One region of the Pseudarthrobacter leeuwenhoeki genome, then DNA from elsewhere that is predicted to be linked to it. Evidence: predicted binding sites of a transcription regulator. Region 1 holds the regulator's gene; each other region holds the start of a gene.

Region 1 (6,464 bases):
CAGCGGCAGCGCATTTGCGGGAACGCCGTGGTACGGGGGCTGGCCATGGCCGGCCTGGTTGCCAGTGTGTTCGCGTGCGTCATCTGCCACGGTGTTGTCCTTTTAGATTGCGGTGGTGCGTTGCTGCCTGGAGGTGCCAGGGCTGCGCGGGGAGCGTAGCCGCCGTACCAAGAATACGTGCTCGGGCACGGAAGCACCGATCGGCCCGCTGGCGGGGGTGCGCGGCAAGGCTCCTCAGGGAACGGTGAGGAAGTCGATGACCTCCTCCACCCGTCCCAGCAGGGAGGGTTCCAGATCGGCGTAGCTGCGGACCGCGCCGAGGAGCTTTTGCCAGCCCAGGCCGATGTCCTCCTTGGTGCTGTGCGGCCAGCCGAAGGCCATCAGGATACCCGTCTTCCAATCCACGCCGCGGGGAATCACCGGCCACTTCTCGATTCCCAGCACGGCGGGCCGGATCGCCTGCCAGACATCGACGTAGGGGTGGCCGACGATCAGGACATTGCCGGCCGCGCCGGGGGACGCCATCACCGCCTGGGCGATCCGGGATTCCTTTGAATCGGGAACCAGATGGTCCACCAGGACACCGAGCCGGCGCCCGGGCCCGGGCCCGAAGGCGGCCACGGCACCAACGAGGTCATCAATGCCGTGCAGCGGCTCGACGACGATGCCCTCCACCCGGAGATCGTCACCCCAGACCTTTTCGACGAGTTCGGCGTCGTGCTTGCCCTCCACCCAGATCCGGCTCGCTTTGGCCACCTGGGCGCGCTGCCCGGCCACCCGGACGGAACCGGAGGCTGTTCTCGTGCCGGCGGCGGCTGCGGGGGCCCGGGGGACCGGCGGCATCAGCCGGATCGGCTGGCCCTCCAGCAGGAAGCCGAAGCCGAGACGGAAGGACCGGGACTTGCCGCGGCGGTCTTCGAGGGCAACGACGTGCATGCCGCCGGACTTCTCCACCCGGGTGACGGCACCCACCCAGCCGGACTGCACGTCTTCGAGCACCATTCCGCGCTCCACCGGCACGTCCGGCAGCTGGGCCTTGACGGGGGCAGACAGGTCCTGGGGGCCCCAATTCTGGTACGACATGGCTTACACACTTACCTTGCGCTCGGTTTGCTGCGGCGGGCTGTGCCCGAAAACACCCGCCCCGGGAGGAACGCCCGGAGCGAACTCAATGCTAACAATGCGGCGACTCATATTAGACTGGTTAGCACTAAGGCATGGCGAGTGCTAATCACCATGCCTTTGTGCCAGGACAGTATCAGGGCGGCCGGCGAACGGCTGCACCGGGTGCGGGACAGTCGAATGGAGGTGGACCGTGAGCGAACCACGCAAGCTCGAAGTGCTGCGCGCCATCGTGGTGGACTACGTCCATTCACGGGAACCCGTCGGCTCCAAAGCCCTCGTGGAGCGGCACCACCTCGGGGTGTCCAGTGCCACGATCCGCAATGACATGGCGGCCCTGGAAGACGAGGGCCTCATTACAGCGCCGCACACCAGCGCCGGGCGCATCCCCACGGACAAGGGCTACCGGCTCTTCGTGGACCAGATTTCGGCGGTCAAGCCGCTCTCCCCGCCGGAACGCCGCGCCATCCAGGCACTGCTGGAGGGTTCCGAGGACCTCGACGATGTCCTGGACCGGACCGTGCGGCTGCTCGCGCAGCTGACCAACCAGGTCGCCGTCGTGCAGTACCCCCACCTCAGCCGGGCCAAGGTGCGGCACATCGAATTTGTCCTGCTGGCGCCCCGCAAGGTGCTCGCAGTGCTGATCGCGGACACCGGGAAAGTGGAACAGCGGGTCATCGACGCGGGTCAGGATCTTTCCGACGAGGTCCTGTCGGAACTGCGCACACGGTTTCTTGGCAGCCTCCCGGGCACCCCGCTGAACCTGCTGCCGCAGTCGCTGCAGCCGGTCATTGCCAGCTGCCCGCCTGCGCGGCGCAGCGCCGCGCAGGCGCTGGCGCGCGGCCTTGAGGCGCTGGCCACCAGCAGCCGCGAGGAGCGTATGGTCATGGCCGGGACCGCCAACCTGGCCCGCTCCAACGTCGACTTCCCGCTCAGCATCGGCCCGGTGCTGGAAGCCCTCGAGGAGCAGGTGGTCATGCTCCGCCTGCTGAGCGACATGGCCGAGGACCCGCGCGGTGTGACGGTCAGCATCGGCCGGGAAAACCCGTATGACGGACTCGCGGAGGCCTCGGTGGTGGCGACCGGCTACGGCCCGGACGCAACGGCGAAAGTCGGAGTGCTGGGCCCCACCCGGATGGACTATCCGACCACCATGGCCGCCGTCCGGGCCGTAGCCCGCTACCTTTCGCGGATTCTCGGCCCCTGACGAACCGCGCAGACCCGGCTGGCCTGACGGCCCGACGGGCCGGCACCAGACTTCTTGCCCCCAACAGGCAGTGCCCCACCGGCAGTACAAATAAGGAAGAGATACACATTTTGAGCAGCCATTACGACGTTCTGGGAGTCTCCCGGGAAGCTACCGGAGAAGAGATCAAGAAGGCCTACCGCAAGCTGGCGCGGACCCTTCACCCGGATGTGAACCCCAGTGATGACGCCCCGGACCGCTTCAAAGCCGTCACCCACGCCTATGAGGTGCTGTCCGATCCGCAGAAACGCCGGATCTACGACACCACAGGCAACGAGAACGGCACCGACAACGGCTCCGGCGGCGGCAGCTACGCCGGCCAGGGCTTCGCGTTCCAGGACATTTTCGAGACCTTCTTCGGCGCCGGCGGCCAGTCCGGTCCGGCCTCCAGGGTCCGCCGCGGCCAGGACGCCCTGATCAGCGTCCGGATCGACCTCCGCGACGCGGTGTTCGGCGTCAACAGGAAACTCGAAGTGGACACGGCCGTCACCTGCCCCACCTGCGAGGGCTCGTGCTGCCGTGAAGGCAGCCACCCGGAACGCTGCGACATCTGCGGCGGCAGCGGCCAGGTCCAGCGCGCCGTGCGTTCCATCCTCGGACAGGTCATGACCGCGGCCCCCTGCGGGTCCTGCGAGGGATTCGGCACCGTCATCAAGGATCCCTGCAACGAATGCGCCGGCCAGGGCAGGATCCGCAGCCGCCGCTCCCTGACGGTCAAGGTTCCCGCCGGCGTCGCAACCGGCACCCGCATCCAGCTCTCCGGGCAGGGCGAGGCCGGACCTGCCGGCGGCCCCGCGGGCGACCTCTACGTCGAGATCCGGGTCAACAACGACGCCACATACGTGCGCGACGGCGACGATCTGCACGCGAGCCTCAACATCCCCATGACGGCCGCCGCGCTGGGCACCGAGCTGACCCTCGACACCTTCGACGGCCAGCAGGAGATCGACGTCAAGGCCGGCACCCAGTCCGGGGAGGTCATTACGCTCCGCGGGCTCGGCGTCACCCACCTGCGCGGCTACGGCCGCGGCGACCTCAAGGTCCACCTCCAGGTGGACACCCCCGCCAAGCTCGACGCCGCCCAGGAGGATCTGCTCCGCCAGCTCGCCAAGCTGCGCGGGGAACAGTTCAGCGAAGGAAAGCTTGCCGCGAGCGGCGGGGTCTTCGCGAAGCTTCGGGACCGGCTCGGTAACCTGTAGCGGTGAGCAACCCGGTCTTCTTCACTGCCCCCGGCACCCTGGATGCGGTGGTCCCCGGTTCCGTCTTTGTCCTTGACGGACCCGAGGCCCGCCATGCGGTCACGGTGAAACGGCTTGCCCTGGGGGAGGCCGTGGACATCGCCGACGGGGCCGGAAAGCGCCTGACCGGTACCGTGGTTGCTGCCGCGCCCGGCGAACTCTCCGTGGAGTGCTCCGGACTCACCGAGGAGCCCCGGCCCGGGGTCCGGCTCGTCCTGGTCCAGGCCCTCGCGAAGGGCGACCGGGACGAACTCGCTGCCGAAACCGCCACAGAACTGGGGATCGACGCCGTCGTCCCCTGGCAGGCGGAACGCTCGATTGTCCGATGGAAGCCGGAACGCGCGGCGAAGGCCCACGCCAAGTGGCAGTCCGTCGTCACGGCGGCGGCCAAGCAGGCACGCCGCGCCTGGATCCCGGAGGTCCGCCCCGCCGTCGACGGCGCCGGGTTGCAGGCGGCGGTGGCGGCGGCTGACCTCGCCATCATCCTGCACGAGGATGCCGTGCGTCCGCTGCGCCGGGTTCTGGAGGCCTGGCTTGAGGCCGGCTCCACGGTCGACGGCCTGGGCGACGGCTCCGCTGTCGACCGGGCAGACGAGAGCAGCGAGGTGCTGCTGATCGTCGGACCCGAGGGCGGCATCAGCCCGCGGGAAGTGACCAGGCTCTGCGATGCCGGCGCGGTGACTGCCCTGCTGGGGCACCACGTGCTTCGCTCGTCCACTGCAGGTCCCGCCGCGACGGTCCTCGCCAGCGACATCCTGGGCCGCTGGTAGCGGCAGGCCCGGCAGGGTCAGCGGCTGGGTCCGGATCGGCCGGCTGGCCGGCTATTTGACCGTGAACCCGCGGGTGTCGACGTTCAGATCCTCGGCGGGGTTGGCCTCGTCGAGCTGCGACACCCGGACCTCATAGGTGCCGGGCCCAAGGCTGGCAGAGAGGCTGAACGCTCCCGACTGGCCGGTCTCGGCCGAGGCCGTGACTGACCCGTTCAGGTACCTAATCTCAACGCTGCCGTCGACGCGCAGGATCTCCCAGCGGAGTCTGCCCCCTGGAGCGGTGCTGCGGCCGGAGATCTTGACGGTGCCGTCCTCCACGGAGGCCCCTTCCTGGGGATCAATGATCCACACGGGGGCGACCATCCCGGCGCTGCGTGCGGTCGGGGAGCCCAGCCGGACGTGGTTGAAGGCGATGTAGTCCGTGTGCCCGTCCACGAGCACCACCACCTGGATCTGCTGGCCGGTATCGACCAGCCCCGCGCTGGCAGCGGCCGCTGTCGCGGTGTAGACAAGCTGCTGGACCGCGCGCTCGGCCATGACGGGGTCCACATTGGAGTTGAAGGCGTCCGCGGACATATCCACCGTGATGATGTTTTTGCCCGAGATGGAGCTTGCCAGTTCCTTCGGGTTCTGCCACGGAGTGAAGAAGTCCGGGTCCAGCGGCTTCTCGGACATCATGACCCGGAGCGCCCGCGTGACCGGGTTGTCCTGTTCCGGAACGTCACGGAACTCCCGGTAAAGAAACACGCTGTCGTTGCTCCGGCCGATCCAGTACACCGGCGCCCTGTTGGATGCCTGCGAAGTTTCCAGCGGCGCGCTGGTGGCCGGCGCCGATGCCTGGGGAGGCAGGACCTGCGACGGGGTAGCGGAATCCGTAACGCCGGTCTGCGGGGTCGCCACGCAGCCGGCGAGGGCCAGTGCCAGCGCTGCAGGCAACACCAGAAGCGGCACGCCCGGACATTTACGCCTGGCTGCCGCTGTCTGTCCCGTCCCGCGTTCCCTGATGGCCGTTGCCCTCCGCCGCTCCGTTATCCAGTTCACATCGGCCCGCCAGCCGGGCTCAAAAAGCCGTGGCGGGGGCCGGTTTCCAGCATGGCATACGGGCCCGGCACGCAAGCGTGGAATCGGCCGGCGGGCGGGAACTGCAACGGGAACGATATGAGGCCGATACGAAGTTGATACCTAAACGCGGGAAAGGTGCCGGATGACGCCGGGCGGGAGGCCCGGCGTACCGTCCGCCGGACGCGGTGCGCAGCCCCTCACTGGCGTAAGATGGAGGGACCCGCTGACACCCGGAACCAGAAGGCGAGCACCATTGTCGAATCAAGCGCCGTCGAATCAAGCGCCGCGGGACCGGATCAGCGGACCGACCATTTCCTTTACCGGAGGGGACCAGAGGCCCGCGGGCCAAGACCATGACTGAAGCAGCGAACGGCAAGGCCCGGATCAGCGCCGGAGAGCGCGCCGCAGGTGAATTTCCCCATTCCCTACCAGGACTGCGGACGGAGGTGGTCCTGTTCGATAATTCCGATCAGATGGTCCAGTCCCTTGGCAGTCATGACGAAGCCCTGCGCTTCATTGAGGCCCAGTTTCCGGCTGTCGACTTCCATGTCCGCGGCAACGAGCTCGCCATCAGCGGGCCGGCCGTCGACGTGCCGCGGATCATGCGCCTGCTCAACGAAATCCGGGGACTCGTCGCCCGGGGCACCGTCATCACCCCGGCAGTCCTGCAGCAGCTCGTGTCGATGCTCCGGAGCCAGTCCCTGCAGAACCCGGTCGATGTGCTCACCCACAACATCCTCTCGAGCCGTGGCAAGACGATCCGGCCAAAGACGCTGAACCAGAAGAACTACGTGGATGCGATTGACGCCAACACGGTGATCTTCGGAATCGGCCCGGCCGGTACAGGCAAGACGTACCTGGCGATGGCCAAGGCCGTGCAGGCACTGCAGCAGAAGGAAGTCACCCGGATCATCCTGACCCGTCCCGCCGTCGAGGCGGGGGAGCGGCTGGGATTCCTTCCCGGCACGCTCAGCGACAAGATCGACCCCTACCTGCGGCCGCTCTACGACGCCCTGCACGAAATGA
Region 2 (6,464 bases), on a different contig from region 1:
GGACGCCGGAGAAGGGCTCAGGCTTCGGGGGTGCCCTGGTGGAAGCGGAGCCGCCACTGAGCGCCGTCGTGGACCCACAGGGAGCTGCGCAGTGCCGTTCCCGATCGGGCGTGGCTGCGGTAGGTCAGGAGGACCGTCTGCTCGCCCAGCCGGTCCGCGCCCAGCAGCTCCAGCTCGGCGGGGCCTCCCGGGTGATCTTCGAGGGACATCATCATGGCGTCCCGGGTCCAGATCCGGCCCGAGCTGCCGATCTCGGTGAAATCCGGGTGCAGCAGCACACCGGTGCGTCCGAGGTCCGCGCGGGTTTCGGGGAGGAGGAGTTCGCGCTCCAATGCCTCGACGATGGCTTCCGGGCTCGCGTCGGTGCCCGGGGCGGGCGTGGTGTCCTCGTCGAGTTCGCTGAAGAGGTCGGGTTCATCGAAGAGCGACGGTTCGCCGAACAGCTGCTGCTGGCCGGCCGGGGCAGGCCCGGCCTGCGGTGCCTGAGCGGCTGCTGCGGGAGCGGTCCGGGCTGCGGGAGCCGGAGCCCCGGCCGCGGCGCCGAAGCCGGGGCCCTGGCGGACGGCCACGCCCTGCTGGAAGGCCGTCGAGGCGGCCCTCGCGCGGTCATCCGCAGCCTCGTTGAGGTCGTGCCCGGCGTGGCCGCGCACCCATTCGAAGGTGTATTTGCGGCCGACCAGCGCCTGGTCGATCTCCTTGAGAAGTTCGACGTTCATGACCGGCTTGCCGTCGGACTTGCGCCAGCCCTTGCGTTTCCAGCCCGGCATCCATTTGGTGACGGAGTTGATGACGTACTGGCTGTCGCAGAGGATATGCAGGTCCTCGCCCGGCAGGTGCGCGGTGGAGCGGAACAGGTCCAGCACGGCCATAAGCTCGCCCATGTTGTTGGTGCCGTGCGGCCATCCCCCGGCCCGCCAGCAGTCGTCGTTCACGTACCAGGCCCAACCGGCCGGGCCGGGATTTCCTAGAGCCGAACCGTCGGCCGCTGCTGTAATCGTCACTGCACTATCCTGCCAGACGGGGCGGGCCTTCAACGCCGACGGCGGCCCCACCCGAAGGAGGGACCGCCGTCGTTGAACTGGACGCTCGGCGCTGGACCAGCCAGCGCCGGAAGCCGGGTGGTTAGAAACCGCCCATGCCTCCCATGCCGCCCATGTCGTCGCCGCCGCCCATGGCCGGGGAGTTCTTCTCCGGCTTGTCGGCCACAACGGCCTCGGTGGTGAGGAACAGTCCGGCAATGGAAGCCGCGTTCTGCAGGGCAGAGCGGGTGACCTTGACCGGGTCGTTGATGCCGGCAGCCAGCAGGTCGACGTACTCGCCGGTTGCTGCGTTCAGGCCGTGGCCTGCAGGCAGGCCGCGGACCTTGTCGACGACAACGCCGGGCTCGAGGCCAGCGTTGAAGGCGATCTGCTTCAGCGGGGCGTCGATGGCAACGCGGACGATGTTCGCACCGGTTGCCTCGTCGCCTTCGAGCTGCAGGTTGGCGAATGCCTTGGCACCGGCCTGGATCAGGGCAACGCCACCGCCGGCGACGATGCCCTCTTCGACAGCAGCCTTCGCGTTGCGGACAGCGTCCTCAATGCGGTGCTTGCGTTCCTTGAGCTCGACCTCGGTTGCGGCACCGGCCTTGATGACTGCAACGCCGCCGGCCAGCTTGGCCAGGCGTTCCTGCAGCTTCTCGCGGTCGTAATCCGAGTCGGAGTTCTCGATCTCGGCGCGGATCTGGGAAACGCGGCCGGCGATCTGGTCAGCGTCGCCTGCACCCTCGACGATGGTGGTCTCGTCCTTGGTCACAACGACCTTGCGGGCGCGGCCCAGGAGTTCGAGTCCGGCGGTCTCAAGCTTGAGGCCGACTTCCTCGGAGATGACCTGGCCACCGGTGAGGATGGCGATGTCGGCGAGCTGCGCCTTGCGGCGGTCACCGAAGCCCGGAGCCTTGACGGCGACGGACTTGAAGGTGCCACGGATCTTGTTGACGATCAGGGTGGCCAGGGCCTCGCCCTCGATGTCTTCGGCAATGATCAGCAGCGGCTTGGAGGACTGCATGACCTTTTCGAGGACAGCAACCAGTTCCTTGACGTTGGCGATCTTGGAGTTGACGATCAGGATGTACGGATCCTCAAGGACCGTTTCCTGGCGCTCAGCGTCGGTAACGAAGTACGCGGAGATGTAACCCTTGTCGAAGCGCATGCCTTCGGTGAGCTCCAGCTCGAGGCCGAACGTGTTCGACTCCTCGACGGTGATGACGCCTTCCTTGCCGACCTTATCCAGGGCCTCGGCAATCAGTGCGCCAATCTCGTTGTCACCGGCAGAGATCGACGCGGTGGCGGCAATCTCTTCCTTGGTTTCGATTTCCTTGGCGGAGGCCAGGAGCTCGCGGGTGACAGCTTCGACAGCCTTCTCGATGCCGCGCTTGAGGGACAGGGGATCAGCGCCGGCCGCGACGTTGCGCAGGCCTTCCTTGACCAGGGCCTGAGCCAGCACGGTGGCGGTGGTGGTTCCGTCGCCGGCGACGTCATCCGTCTTCTTGGCAACTTCCTTGACCAGCTCGGCGCCGATCTTCTCGTAGGGATCGTCCAGCTCGATCTCCTTGGCGATGGAAACACCATCGTTGGTGATCGTGGGGGCGCCCCACTTCTTTTCGAGGACGACGTTGCGTCCACGCGGGCCGAGGGTGACCTTGACGGCGTCGGCGAGGATATTCAGGCCCCGCTCAAGACCGCGGCGTGCCTCTTCATCAAATGCAATGATCTTGGCCATAACGGCAGTAGTCCTTTCGGGACAGTCGTTAAGAATGAACCTTTGCTGCGGTGCCCGCGACGGACGATCCTTGCCCCGCGGCCTCTGTATGCCGCCGGGCCAGGGATCTCACCCCAGCCAGGTGTTTCTTTCGCTCCCGGCTGCGGCTGCTGCAACTTCGCGGCCGGGCGAACCGGGCGTCGTTTTAGCAGTTAATACGCAGGAGTGCTAACTCAATAATTAGCACTCCCCCGGGGAGAGTGCAAGCAGTGGGCCCGCCGGCAGGCCCTGCATCGGCCCGCTGGCGGCACTCCGGCACGACGCAATACGCTACGGGCGATTAACTCCCGTTGCGGCTGGCCGTCTCGCTGCCGCTCATGGTCGCCGTGTTGTCCGCACTGTAGGTGTAGACGACGTAGTTTGCGGCGCTGACGTCACCGTTGGCATCGAAGCCGATCCGCCCGGATTCACCGTCGTAATCGGGCTGCTTGCCGGCCCGGAGTGCGTCGAGGCACTCCTGGTAGCTCTTGCAGACCGTCGATTCGCCGGAGGTCCCGGAGCCGCCGGATGTCTGGACCTTGCCGCCCGAGACGGCGATCAGGCTGGCCGCGACGGAGGCTCCGGCGTCGTCCTGGGCTGCAGCGGCCGCGATGGCGGCGAGGTTGACGGCGTCGTACATCTCCGCAGCAAAGGTCATGTCCAACAGCTCCGGATCCACGGTAACCAGTTCGCCCTGGAAGTGTGCGGAGGCAAAGGTCCCCGGCAGGATCCCCCGGGCACCGCCGAGGGCGCTGGATCCGAGGCCTGAGCCGTACTGGTTGACAGCACCGTCGCTGAGGATGAGCTTCTTTCGGGCAACGCCGGCATTGTTTAGCTCGGCAATGGCGCCCTGCGCCCCTGCCCGCGAGACCAGCACGACGGCGTCGGGAGCCGCCGCTTTCACGGCAGCGGCCGCCTGCTGGGCCTGGCCCGGGGCGAATCCGGCGACGGTGACGGACCCGAGGCCGGCCTGCCGGGCGGCGGCGGCGACGGCGGTCGACACGTCCTTGCCGTAGCTGCCTTCCTCGTACACCACGGCGAGGGTGGCGGCACCGCTGTCCTGGGCAAGCTTGACCAGCACGGGGGCCTGCGCAACGTCGGCTGCCGAGGTCCGGAAATAGAAACCGCCGCTCTGATAGCTGCTGAGCCCGCTGGCGGCGTTCGCGGGGGAAATGATGGCGATCCTGGCGTTGGACAGGACATCGATGGCGGCGGGCGCCCGGCTTGAGTCTGTCGGGCCAATGACGACGTCGGCGTTTGCCGCCACCAGCGCCTTGGCCTGCGCTGCGGTGTCCGCGCTGATGGTCTCCGGGAACAACTCCACCGGTTTGCCGTTGTGGCCGCCCGCGGCGTTGATTTCCTTGACGGCAAGCTTTGCGGCGGCCAGCTGGGGGGCGTTGAGGAAGTTCTGCGGGCCGGTGTTGTCGAGGATCAGCCCGATCCGCAGGGTGCCGTCGCCGCTCGGGTCCGCCTGCTCCACGCGGGCGCCGCCCGTTGGCCCCAGGCACGCTGTCAAGGTCAGGGCCGCAGCCGCGGCCACTGCGGCGGCGCGGCCGATCCGCAGGGCCGCAGCCCGGCGCGGGGAAGACCGGCGCGGGGAAGACCGGCGCAGGCAAGAGCTGATGGTGGCTCGTTGAGCAGCAGCCTGGTCGGCAGGGTTCTGCGAAGCGTGTGCTGCAGCGGCGAAGGTCACTGGACAGGCCGGACACTTTCGGCCTGCGGGCCCTTTTCGCCCTCGCCGACTTCGAGTTCCACGCGCTGCCCCTCGTCCAGGGCACGGAAGCCCTCCCCCGCGATGGCAGACCAGTGCACGAAGACATCGGCCCCGGAGCTGTCCACGGTGATGAATCCGTAGCCCTTCTCGGCGTTGAACCATTTGACGGTTCCCAATGCCATGGTGTTCACACTTTCAGTCGGCTGGCGGGCGGCCCACCACATTGTGGGCCGCGGATGGTAAAACGCACATGCAAACACAGCATGCAGACGCAGTCCGCAATTACTGTACCCACAGCCTCGGGCCGGAGCGCGGGGCGGGGGCGGGTCAGGCGGCGAATAGTTATTCAGGCGCATCCGGAACGGACTACTGGAAACCGGGCCCCAGGACCACAACGAGTGGCAGCTGGGAGTTGGCCGAGTCCACGACGGTCGGGATGCCGAGGAGTTTGCCAAGGGCTTCGGCGTTGCCCTTCTGCGCGGCGCCGCTGTAGAAAATGACGGAACGCTGCTGGCGCGCACCACCCCAGTTTCCGAGCGTGCCGATCGTCCAGCCGGCGGTGGAGACGGTTCCGCCCACACGGCTCGCCAGTCCCGCGGTCGTGGTGCCGTTGAAGACCGCAACCGGCTGGGTCTTGTCGATGACGGCAGCCACGGAGGGGGTGGCCGACGCGGACGGCGAAGCGCTGGCCTCCGGGCTCACCGGCGCCGGACTGGACGGCTCGGGGCTGGGCGTCGTCGGGGTGGAAGCCGTAGGGGTGGGCTGCGCCGGGGTGGAAGCCGTGGGGGCCGGCGACGCAGCGGCGCTGCTGCCGCCCTGCTCGGCCGAAACGGCAGTGCTCTCTCCGGGGGAGGAGAATCCAAGCTTCGGCAGAATCAGGAAGGACACGAGGCCGACGGCCAAAGCCGCGGCTCCGACTGCCAGGATGGCGCCCAGGCGGCGGCCACGGCGGGATTCGGCGGCTGCCCGGTGGACGCCCTGGCGTGCGGAGGTCTCCGGGACCCGATCAAATTCATCCCGAGCGTATTTGGTCATGGTGAAAGCGACGTCCTTGCTGGTTTCTGACGATGGCCCGCGCGGGCGTCCACGCGGGAATCCGCGCTTCCGCCTGGGCTCTACGCGTCTGAGCCCAAGCGGCGGGCAGTACGCGCACGTTGGCGTGACGTACGTAGTCTACGCAGCCTCTTCACCAGCATGGGATCGTGGGCCAGCGCGTCCTCGGTGTCGATGAGGGCATTCAGAAGTTGGTAATAGTTGGTGGCGGAGAGGTCGAAAAGCTCCCGGATGGCTTGTTCCTTGGCGCCGGCGTATTTCCACCACTGCCGTTCCAGCGCCAGCATCTGCTGGTCCCGGCTGCTCAGCGGCGACTCGGGGCTGGTCCCGGCGGCAACAGCTTCCGTCGTCGAAAGGTGCTCTTGCGCTTGTTCGGCCACGAAGACTCCCTGCTTGTTCCGGTACGGCTTGATCCGGTGAAAAGTTCCTTACTCATGTTACGGGCGACTAACAGGGTTGTCATTTGCCGCCCTGCGAGAATGGGGCTGTGCCTACCTCCGACTTCCTTGATTCCGATGCCCTGTTCGAGCTGAAGCCCGCCTCGGACGAAGGGGCCGGCTTCGCCGGGCTGGCCCGCCTGCCGTTGCATGAGCTTGTGGCGGCCGGCTGGGCGGAGGCGCTGGCCCCGGTGGAGGGGAAGTTGCGCGACGTCCTGGCGTTCCTGGGCCGGGAGGTTGCCGAGGGCCACGAAGTCCTGCCGTCGCCGTCGAACGTGCTGCGGGCGTTCCGGCAGCCGCTGGCGGGCGTCCGGGTACTGATCGTGGGCCAGGACCCTTATCCGACGCCCGGCCATGCCGTCGGGCTCTCCTTCGCCGTGGACGGCGCCACCCGGCCCATCCCGCGCAGCCTCGCCAATATCTACAAGGAACTCGAGGCCGATCTGGGGCTGCCGCCGCGGGTCCACGGCGATCTCAGCGGC
Region 3 (6,464 bases), on a different contig from region 1:
GGTGGTTGTCGTCCTTGTAGACGTACACATTCCCGACGACGGCCGGGCAGATCCCACCGGCGCAGATGAAATCGCTCAGGTCCATCAGGTGCAGCCCCGGCACCCTCCCCCGGAACGTTCCCGTCCGTGCACAGCCCGTCGATGTCCGCCCACTCGTTCTTCATGGCCACCGGAGCCGGGATGATCTTCGCGTCCGGCGTCAGCTTGCCCGCGTTCCCGGGCGCCAAGGCGGCCGCTCCGGGGGCCAGTTCCCTGGGCTGTGCTGCGGCCGCGGCCTCGTCTGCCAGGAGCTTGCTCTGCCACACCGTCGCAGGCCACGGGAGAGCATCGCGGCGAGGCCTCTCCACCCGAGGACAACGCGCAGCGCTTGCCGGGATTGAGGTGCGGCAGTGCGAGCGCCAGCAGCCTAGGGCGAATTCCCAAAGCCGGGTGCGGATGGCGAAGTAGGCGTAGGACTGGTTGGTGGCTCAGGAGCCGCAGGGGCTTGCCGCCAATTACGGCCGTGCTGCACGGATGCCCGCAGGCACAGAAAAGGCCAGCCCGGCTGATGCCGGACCGGCCTTGACTGCTATGGCTTGATGCTAGTGCTGGTGTCCTGCGTGCTGGTCTTCCTCGACAGGCTTCTCGACCACGAGGGTTTCCGTGGTGAGCACCAGTGCCGCGATGGACGCCGCGTTGCGGAGGGCCGCACGCGTCACCTTCACGGGGTCGATGACTCCGGCAGCGATCAGGTCTTCGTATTCGCCGGTCTTGGCGTTGAAGCCCTGGTTGTTGGCGGATTCGGCGACCTTGGCGACGACGACGTAGCCGTCGAAGCCGGCGTTCTGGGCGATCCAGCGCAGCGGCTGGGTCAGTGCCCGGCGGACGATGCCGACAGCAGCTGCCGCGTCGCCTTCGAGGGCCTGGACAGCCGGGTCCTCGTCGAGCGCCTTGAGGGCGTGGATGAGGGCGGCGCCGCCGCCGGCGACGATGCCCTCTTCCAGGGCAGCGCGGGTCGAGGACACGGCGTCCTCGATGCGGTGCTTCTTTTCCTTGAGCTCGACCTCGGTGGCAGCGCCGACCTTGATCACGCCGATGCCGCCGGCCAGCTTGGCCAGGCGTTCCTGCAGCTTTTCCTTGTCCCAGTCGGAGTCCGTGCGGGTCAGCTCGGCGCGCAGCTGGGAAACCCGGGCTGCGACGTCCTCTGCCGAACCGGCGCCGTCAACGATGGTGGTGTTGTCCTTGGTGACGGTGATGCGCCGGGCAGTGCCCAGCACCTCAAGGCCGACCGTGTCCAGGCTGAGGCCCAGTTCCGGCGAGACAACCTGTGCGCCCGTGAGGGTGGCGATGTCCTGCAGCATGGCCTTGCGGCGGTCGCCGAAGCCCGGTGCCTTGACGGCAACGACGTTCAGCGTGCCGCGGATGCGGTTGACGATCAGCGTGGAGAGTGCCTCGCCGTCGACGTCCTCGGCGATGATGAAGAGCGGCTTGGAGCTCTGCAGCGCCTTTTCCAGCAGCGGCAGGAAGTCCTGGACCGAGGAGATCTTGCCCTGGTTGATCAGGATCAGGGCGTCTTCGAGGACAGCTTCCTGGCGTTCCGCGTCGGTGACGAAGTACGGGGACAGGTAGCCCTTGTCGAACTGCATGCCCTCGGTGAGGACCAGTTCGGTCTGCGTGGTGGAGGATTCCTCGATGGTGATCACACCATCCTTGCCGACCTTGTCGAATGCCTCGGCCAGCAGCTCGCCGATCTCATCGCTCTGGGCGGAGATGGAGGCGACGTTGGCGACCTGGGTGCCTTCGACCGGGCGGGCGTTTTCGAGCAGGCGGGCGGCGATGGCCTCAACCGAGACCTCGATGCCGCGCTTGATCTGGCCCGGGGCTGCGCCGGCCGCAACGTTGCGGAGGCCTTCCTTGACGAGGGCCTGTGCCAGCACCGTGGCGGTGGTGGTGCCGTCACCGGCAACATCGTTGGTCTTGGTGGCGACCTCCTTGGCAAGCTGCGCGCCAAGGTTCTCATACGGGTCGTCCAGCTCGACTTCACGGGCGATAGTGACACCATCGTTGGTGATCGTGGGGGCGCCCCACTTCTTGTCCAGCACGACGTTGCGGCCGCGCGGGCCAAGCGTCACCTTGACAGTGTTGGCGAGCTTATCGATGCCGGCTTCAAGCGACCGGCGGGCAGCGTCGTTAAACGCAAGCTGCTTTGCCATGGTTTTGTCCTTTCAAAGACAGAACCCCGCGCAACTGACCCGTCAAAGAAGGATCGGCGGCGCGGGGTCCAAGAGAGTTACTTTACGACGATCGCCAGAACGTCGCGGGCGGACAGCACGAGGTACTCGGTGCCGCCGGTCTTGACTTCAGTTCCGCCGTACTTGGAGTAGATAACGACGTCGCCAACGGTGACGTCGATCGGAACGCGGTTGCCGTTGTCGTCAAAGCGGCCGGGGCCTACTGCGACAACTTCGCCTTCCTGCGGCTTTTCCTGCGCGGAGTCCGGGATAACCAGGCCGGAAGCCGTGGTCTGCTCGGCTTCGAGCGGGCGGACAACAATACGATCCTCAAGAGGCTTAATAGAGACCGACAATGACCTCTCCTTTTCGTCAGCAAATTCGTGGACTTTAAAGCTGTGGTGCCAAGGCGTACAGACCGTCGTCGCGGTGCCGGCAGCAGCCTGGCGGTAAAGCTTCAGGTGTTAGCACCCTCCCGGGGAGAGTGCCAATGACGACTCTATGTAAGTAGTTAGCACTCGGTCAAGGCGAGTGCCAGAAATTCGTTCCCGGCGAACGCTGGGCCTGCGCCGGACCAGGAGCGCCGGCCGTAGCGGGCGAAGCCCTGGCGGGCGCATAGCACCAGGCACCGGCTGAACTAGGCTTGATCCCATGGCTGACGCACCGCAGGACCAGATCGCCCCGCTTTTGAACCCCGAAGGCTGGGAGCTGCTGGCGTCGCTGGGACCCTACAAGGAGGACGACGCGTTCCGGCTCAATGCCACCCTCCGGAAGGCCGGCCACTCCCCCGAACTCGTTTCCGCCGCCCTCACCCAGTCGCGGCTGCGGACCAAGGCCGAGGCCAAGTTTGGCGAGTTTGCCCGGCAGATGATCTTCACCCAGGCGGGCCTGGAGCAGTCCACCCGGCTTACCGTGGCGGCCCGGCACGCGCAGCGCTTCGCAGAAGCCGGGGTGCAGCACGTGGCGGATCTTGGCTGCGGCCTCGGCGGCGATGCCATGGCGTTCGCCTCGCTGGACATCCAGGTCACAGCGGTGGAAAGCGACGAGACGACGGCGGCCTGCGCCACGATGAACCTCATCCCGTTCCGGAACGCCACCGTGGTCCATTCCGATGCGACGACGGTTGCCCTCGACGGGATGGACGGCGTCTGGCTGGACCCGGCCCGCCGGACCACTTCCACCTCGGGGACGAAGCGGCTCTGGGATCCGGAGGACTTTTCCCCGCCGCTGTCCTTCGTTGAGGCCCTTGCCGGCACCGGCCTGGCCGTGGGTGTGAAGATGGGCCCGGGCATGCCGCACGACTCGGTGCCCGGGGACTGCGAGGCCCAGTGGGTTTCGGTGGGCGGGGACGTCACCGAGGTGGCGCTGTGGTTCAACGCGGTCCGGCGTCCGGGAATCCGGCGGGCGGCCCTTCTCCTCGGCCCCGCGGGGGCGGCGGAGCTCACCAGCGCCGAGCACTTCGACGGCGGCCCCGTCGCCCCGGTGGGGCCTGTCGAGGGGTACCTCTACGAGCCCGACGGCGCCGTCATCCGCGCCGGCCTGGTGGCCGACGTCGCGCTCCAGCTGGGCGGGCACCTCGTGGACGAGCACATCGCCTACATCTGCGCCCCGGAGCTGCGGGATACCCCGTTCGCCCGGCCCTACAGGGTCCTGGACGTGATGCCGTACAACGTCAAAGCCCTCAAGACATGGGTCAGGGACCAGGGCATCGGAGTACTGGACATCAAGAAGCGCGGCACCTCGGTCACCCCGGAGGAGCTCCGCAAACAGCTCCTCCCCGGAGGGAAGACGGGCAGCGGCAAAAACAGGGGCAAAAAGACAGCCACCCTGGTCCTCACCCGGATCGGGGAGGAGCGGGTGGCCATCTCGGTGGAGCCGGTTTAGGTTTCGGACGGCCGGGCGCCTGGTTTCCCGGAGTACGGGTTTCCCGGATTCCCGGGGGTTACTGGGCCCGCATGAAGTCCTCGGCGGCCCGGACCTGCTCGTCGCTGGGCCGGATCCCGGTGTACAGCACAAACTGCTCCAGCGCCTGGATGGTCGCCACCTCCGCACCGGTGATCACGGTCTTCCCGGCGGCGCGGGCGGCCTTGATCAGCGGGGTCTCGGCCGGCAGCGCGACGACGTCGAACACCACCGTCGCGGCGTCCACTGTTTCCTGCGGGAAGGACAGTGCCCCGGCGTCGGGGCCCCCTGCCGTACTAGCTGCCGGACTCCCGGCCATACCCCCTCCCATACCGATAGGTGTGACGTTGATGATCATGTCGGCCGTCAGGGAATCGACGTCGGCGCGCCAGGCGAATCCGTAGAGCCCGGCGAGCGCCCGTCCCGCTTCCTCGTTGCGCGCGATCACGGTGACGTCCCGGAACCCGGCGTCGCGCAGGGCCGCCGCGGTGGCCTTCGCCATGCCGCCGGCGCCCCTCAGCAGCACCGAGTACGTCGAGGGCACGGTGTTGCGCTGCAGCAACTGCTCGATCGCCGTGTAGTCGGTGTTGTAGGCGGTGAGCGTGCCGCCGTCGTTGACGATCGTGTTGACCGAGTCGATGGCTTTCGCGGACGGGTCCATCACATCCACGAGCGCGATAACGTCCTCCTTATACGGCATCGACACGGCGCAGCCGCGGATCCCGAGGCCGCGAACACCGGCGATCGCCTGGCCGAGGTCCGTGGGGGCGAACGCCTTGTAGATCCAGTTCAGGCCCAACTGGTCATACAGGTGGTTGTGGAAGCGCGTCCCGTTGTTGCTCGGCCGGGCCGAGAGCGAGATGCAGAGGGTCATGTCTTTATTCAGGATGGGCACCGCTCCATTAAACGACAGGCCGGCCCGCACCGCCGCGTTCTGGGACGCAGGCCGGCCCGCACCGGACGGATCTCATGCGCAGCCGGTTCCCGGGCGATGGGGCCCGACGGCGACCGGCAGCTTTCCGGGCGCCCCGACATGCCCGGCCAGCACGGCGGCCAGCGCGTCGAAAGCGCCCTGGCTCCGGCCGTAGAGTGCGATCCTGGCAGGGGCTGTGGACTCCGCCAGCGGCCACGGCGCGTCGAGGGCCACCGCCACATCCGCCGCCGGGTGCGGCGCAGCCGGTGAGGACGCTGATGCCGGGACACCGATCAGCGAGACCAGCGGTCCCGCACCGATGCTGATGCCGGCGTTCCGGGCAGCGGCGGCGAACCGCGCCCGGTCCTGGGCTGAGCCGCCCGTCACCCGGACACTGGCCGGCACGATCGGCCCCTCGCAGGGCCCGGCCAGCACGGTGATGGCCGCCGCGGAGACTTCCTGCGACAGGCCTTTGCCGCTGCCGGGCGCTGTTCCGGGCCCCGCGCCGGTGCGGTCCCGCCAGATCATCATGGTGACGACGCGCTGCGCCGCCTCGGCGAGACGTTCCGGCGGCAGGGCGCCGCTGCGCACCGCGGCGATGATTGCGGCGTGCGCGGCCTCCACGTTGGCGGGCATCAGCAGCAGGTCGGCGCCGGCGGCAAGGGCCAGCGGCGCGGCGGAGTCGTTGGGGTACCGTCCCGTGACCGCGCCCATGTTGAGCGCATCCGTGACGGCCACGCCCTGGAATCCCATTCCCCGCAGCTCGGCGTAGGCCGCCTTGGACAGGGAGGCGGGGACGCCGGGCTCGAGCGCGGGCACGGCGATGTGGCCGGTCATGACCATCGGCAGTCCGGCGTCGATGGCGGCCTGGAACGGTTTCAGGTCCTTGGCCCGGAGCTGCTCCAGGCTTGCGCCCTGGACCGGCAGCCGGGCATGGGAATCGACGCTGACCGAGCCGTGGCCGGGGAAGTGCTTTACGGCAGGCAGCAGCCCCGCGGCCAGCATCCCCTGGGAGAAAGCGACCCCGAACCCGGACGCGGCGTCGGCGTTCCCGGACATGGACCGGGCACCGACGGTTGGGTCGGCCGGGCCCATGGTGACGTCGGTGGTCGGGGCGAAGTCGGTGTTGAAGCCCAGCGCCGCGAGTTCCGAAGCCATGGCCTGGCCGGCCTCGCCGGCGAGCGGCCCGCTTCCCGCCGCGCCGTAGCTCATCGGGGCGGGCCATTCGGTCAGCGGCGCCCGCAGCCGTGCCACCACGCCGCCTTCCTGGTCGACGCCGATCAGGCCGGGCCAGCTCCGGCCGCCGGCCCGTGCCGCGGCCTGGAGCCGGCTGGCGACGCCGTGCATCGCCGCGGTGTCCACCCTGCCGTCCGGTGTTCCCGGGACGTTGTCTCCCATGATGATGGACCCGGCCAGGTGCAGGCGCTCGATGGCAGCGG

The links. Region 1 encodes HrcA, which represses chaperone genes, less so after heat shock. Its sites were predicted from a motif close to TTNGCACTCGNNNNNNNCGAGTGCNAA; they were not measured.
Region 2: groL (chaperonin GroEL) is a predicted target of HrcA. The motif match lies at 2,980-3,006, and genes of this name have one in related genera.
Region 3: groES (co-chaperone GroES) is a predicted target of HrcA. The motif match lies at 2,722-2,748, and genes of this name have one in related genera.

The regions. Positions count from the first base shown of each region.
Region 1 is NZ_JBVAYY010000008.1:96,630-103,093, forward strand. Features, by position in the region: gene ACZYX4_RS08850 (DUF4870 domain-containing protein) at 1-90, opposite strand, end outside; gene ACZYX4_RS08855 (DUF3097 family protein) at 235-1,083, opposite strand; gene hrcA (heat-inducible transcriptional repressor HrcA) at 1,316-2,329, shown strand; gene dnaJ (molecular chaperone DnaJ) at 2,440-3,567, shown strand; gene ACZYX4_RS08870 (16S rRNA (uracil(1498)-N(3))-methyltransferase) at 3,570-4,376, shown strand; gene ACZYX4_RS08875 (GerMN domain-containing protein) at 4,428-5,327, opposite strand; gene ACZYX4_RS08880 (PhoH family protein) at 5,792-6,464, shown strand, end outside.
Region 2 is NZ_JBVAYY010000005.1:29,525-35,988, reverse strand. Features, by position in the region: gene ACZYX4_RS05530 (RNase H family protein) at 18-1,001, opposite strand; gene groL (chaperonin GroEL) at 1,123-2,760, opposite strand; gene ACZYX4_RS05520 (ABC transporter substrate-binding protein) at 3,080-4,471, opposite strand; gene ACZYX4_RS05515 (cold-shock protein) at 4,468-4,674, opposite strand; gene ACZYX4_RS05510 (LytR C-terminal domain-containing protein) at 4,859-5,527, opposite strand; gene ACZYX4_RS05505 (DUF3263 domain-containing protein) at 5,608-5,925, opposite strand; gene ACZYX4_RS05500 (uracil-DNA glycosylase) at 6,033-6,464, shown strand, end outside.
Region 3 is NZ_JBVAYY010000001.1:217,320-223,783, reverse strand. Features, by position in the region: gene ACZYX4_RS01135 (SGNH hydrolase domain-containing protein) at 1-85, opposite strand, end outside; gene groL (chaperonin GroEL) at 582-2,192, opposite strand; gene groES (co-chaperone GroES) at 2,270-2,566, opposite strand; gene ACZYX4_RS01120 (THUMP-like domain-containing protein) at 2,862-4,094, shown strand; gene ACZYX4_RS01115 (shikimate 5-dehydrogenase) at 4,153-5,007, opposite strand; gene ACZYX4_RS01110 (glycoside hydrolase family 3 N-terminal domain-containing protein) at 5,080-6,464, opposite strand, start outside.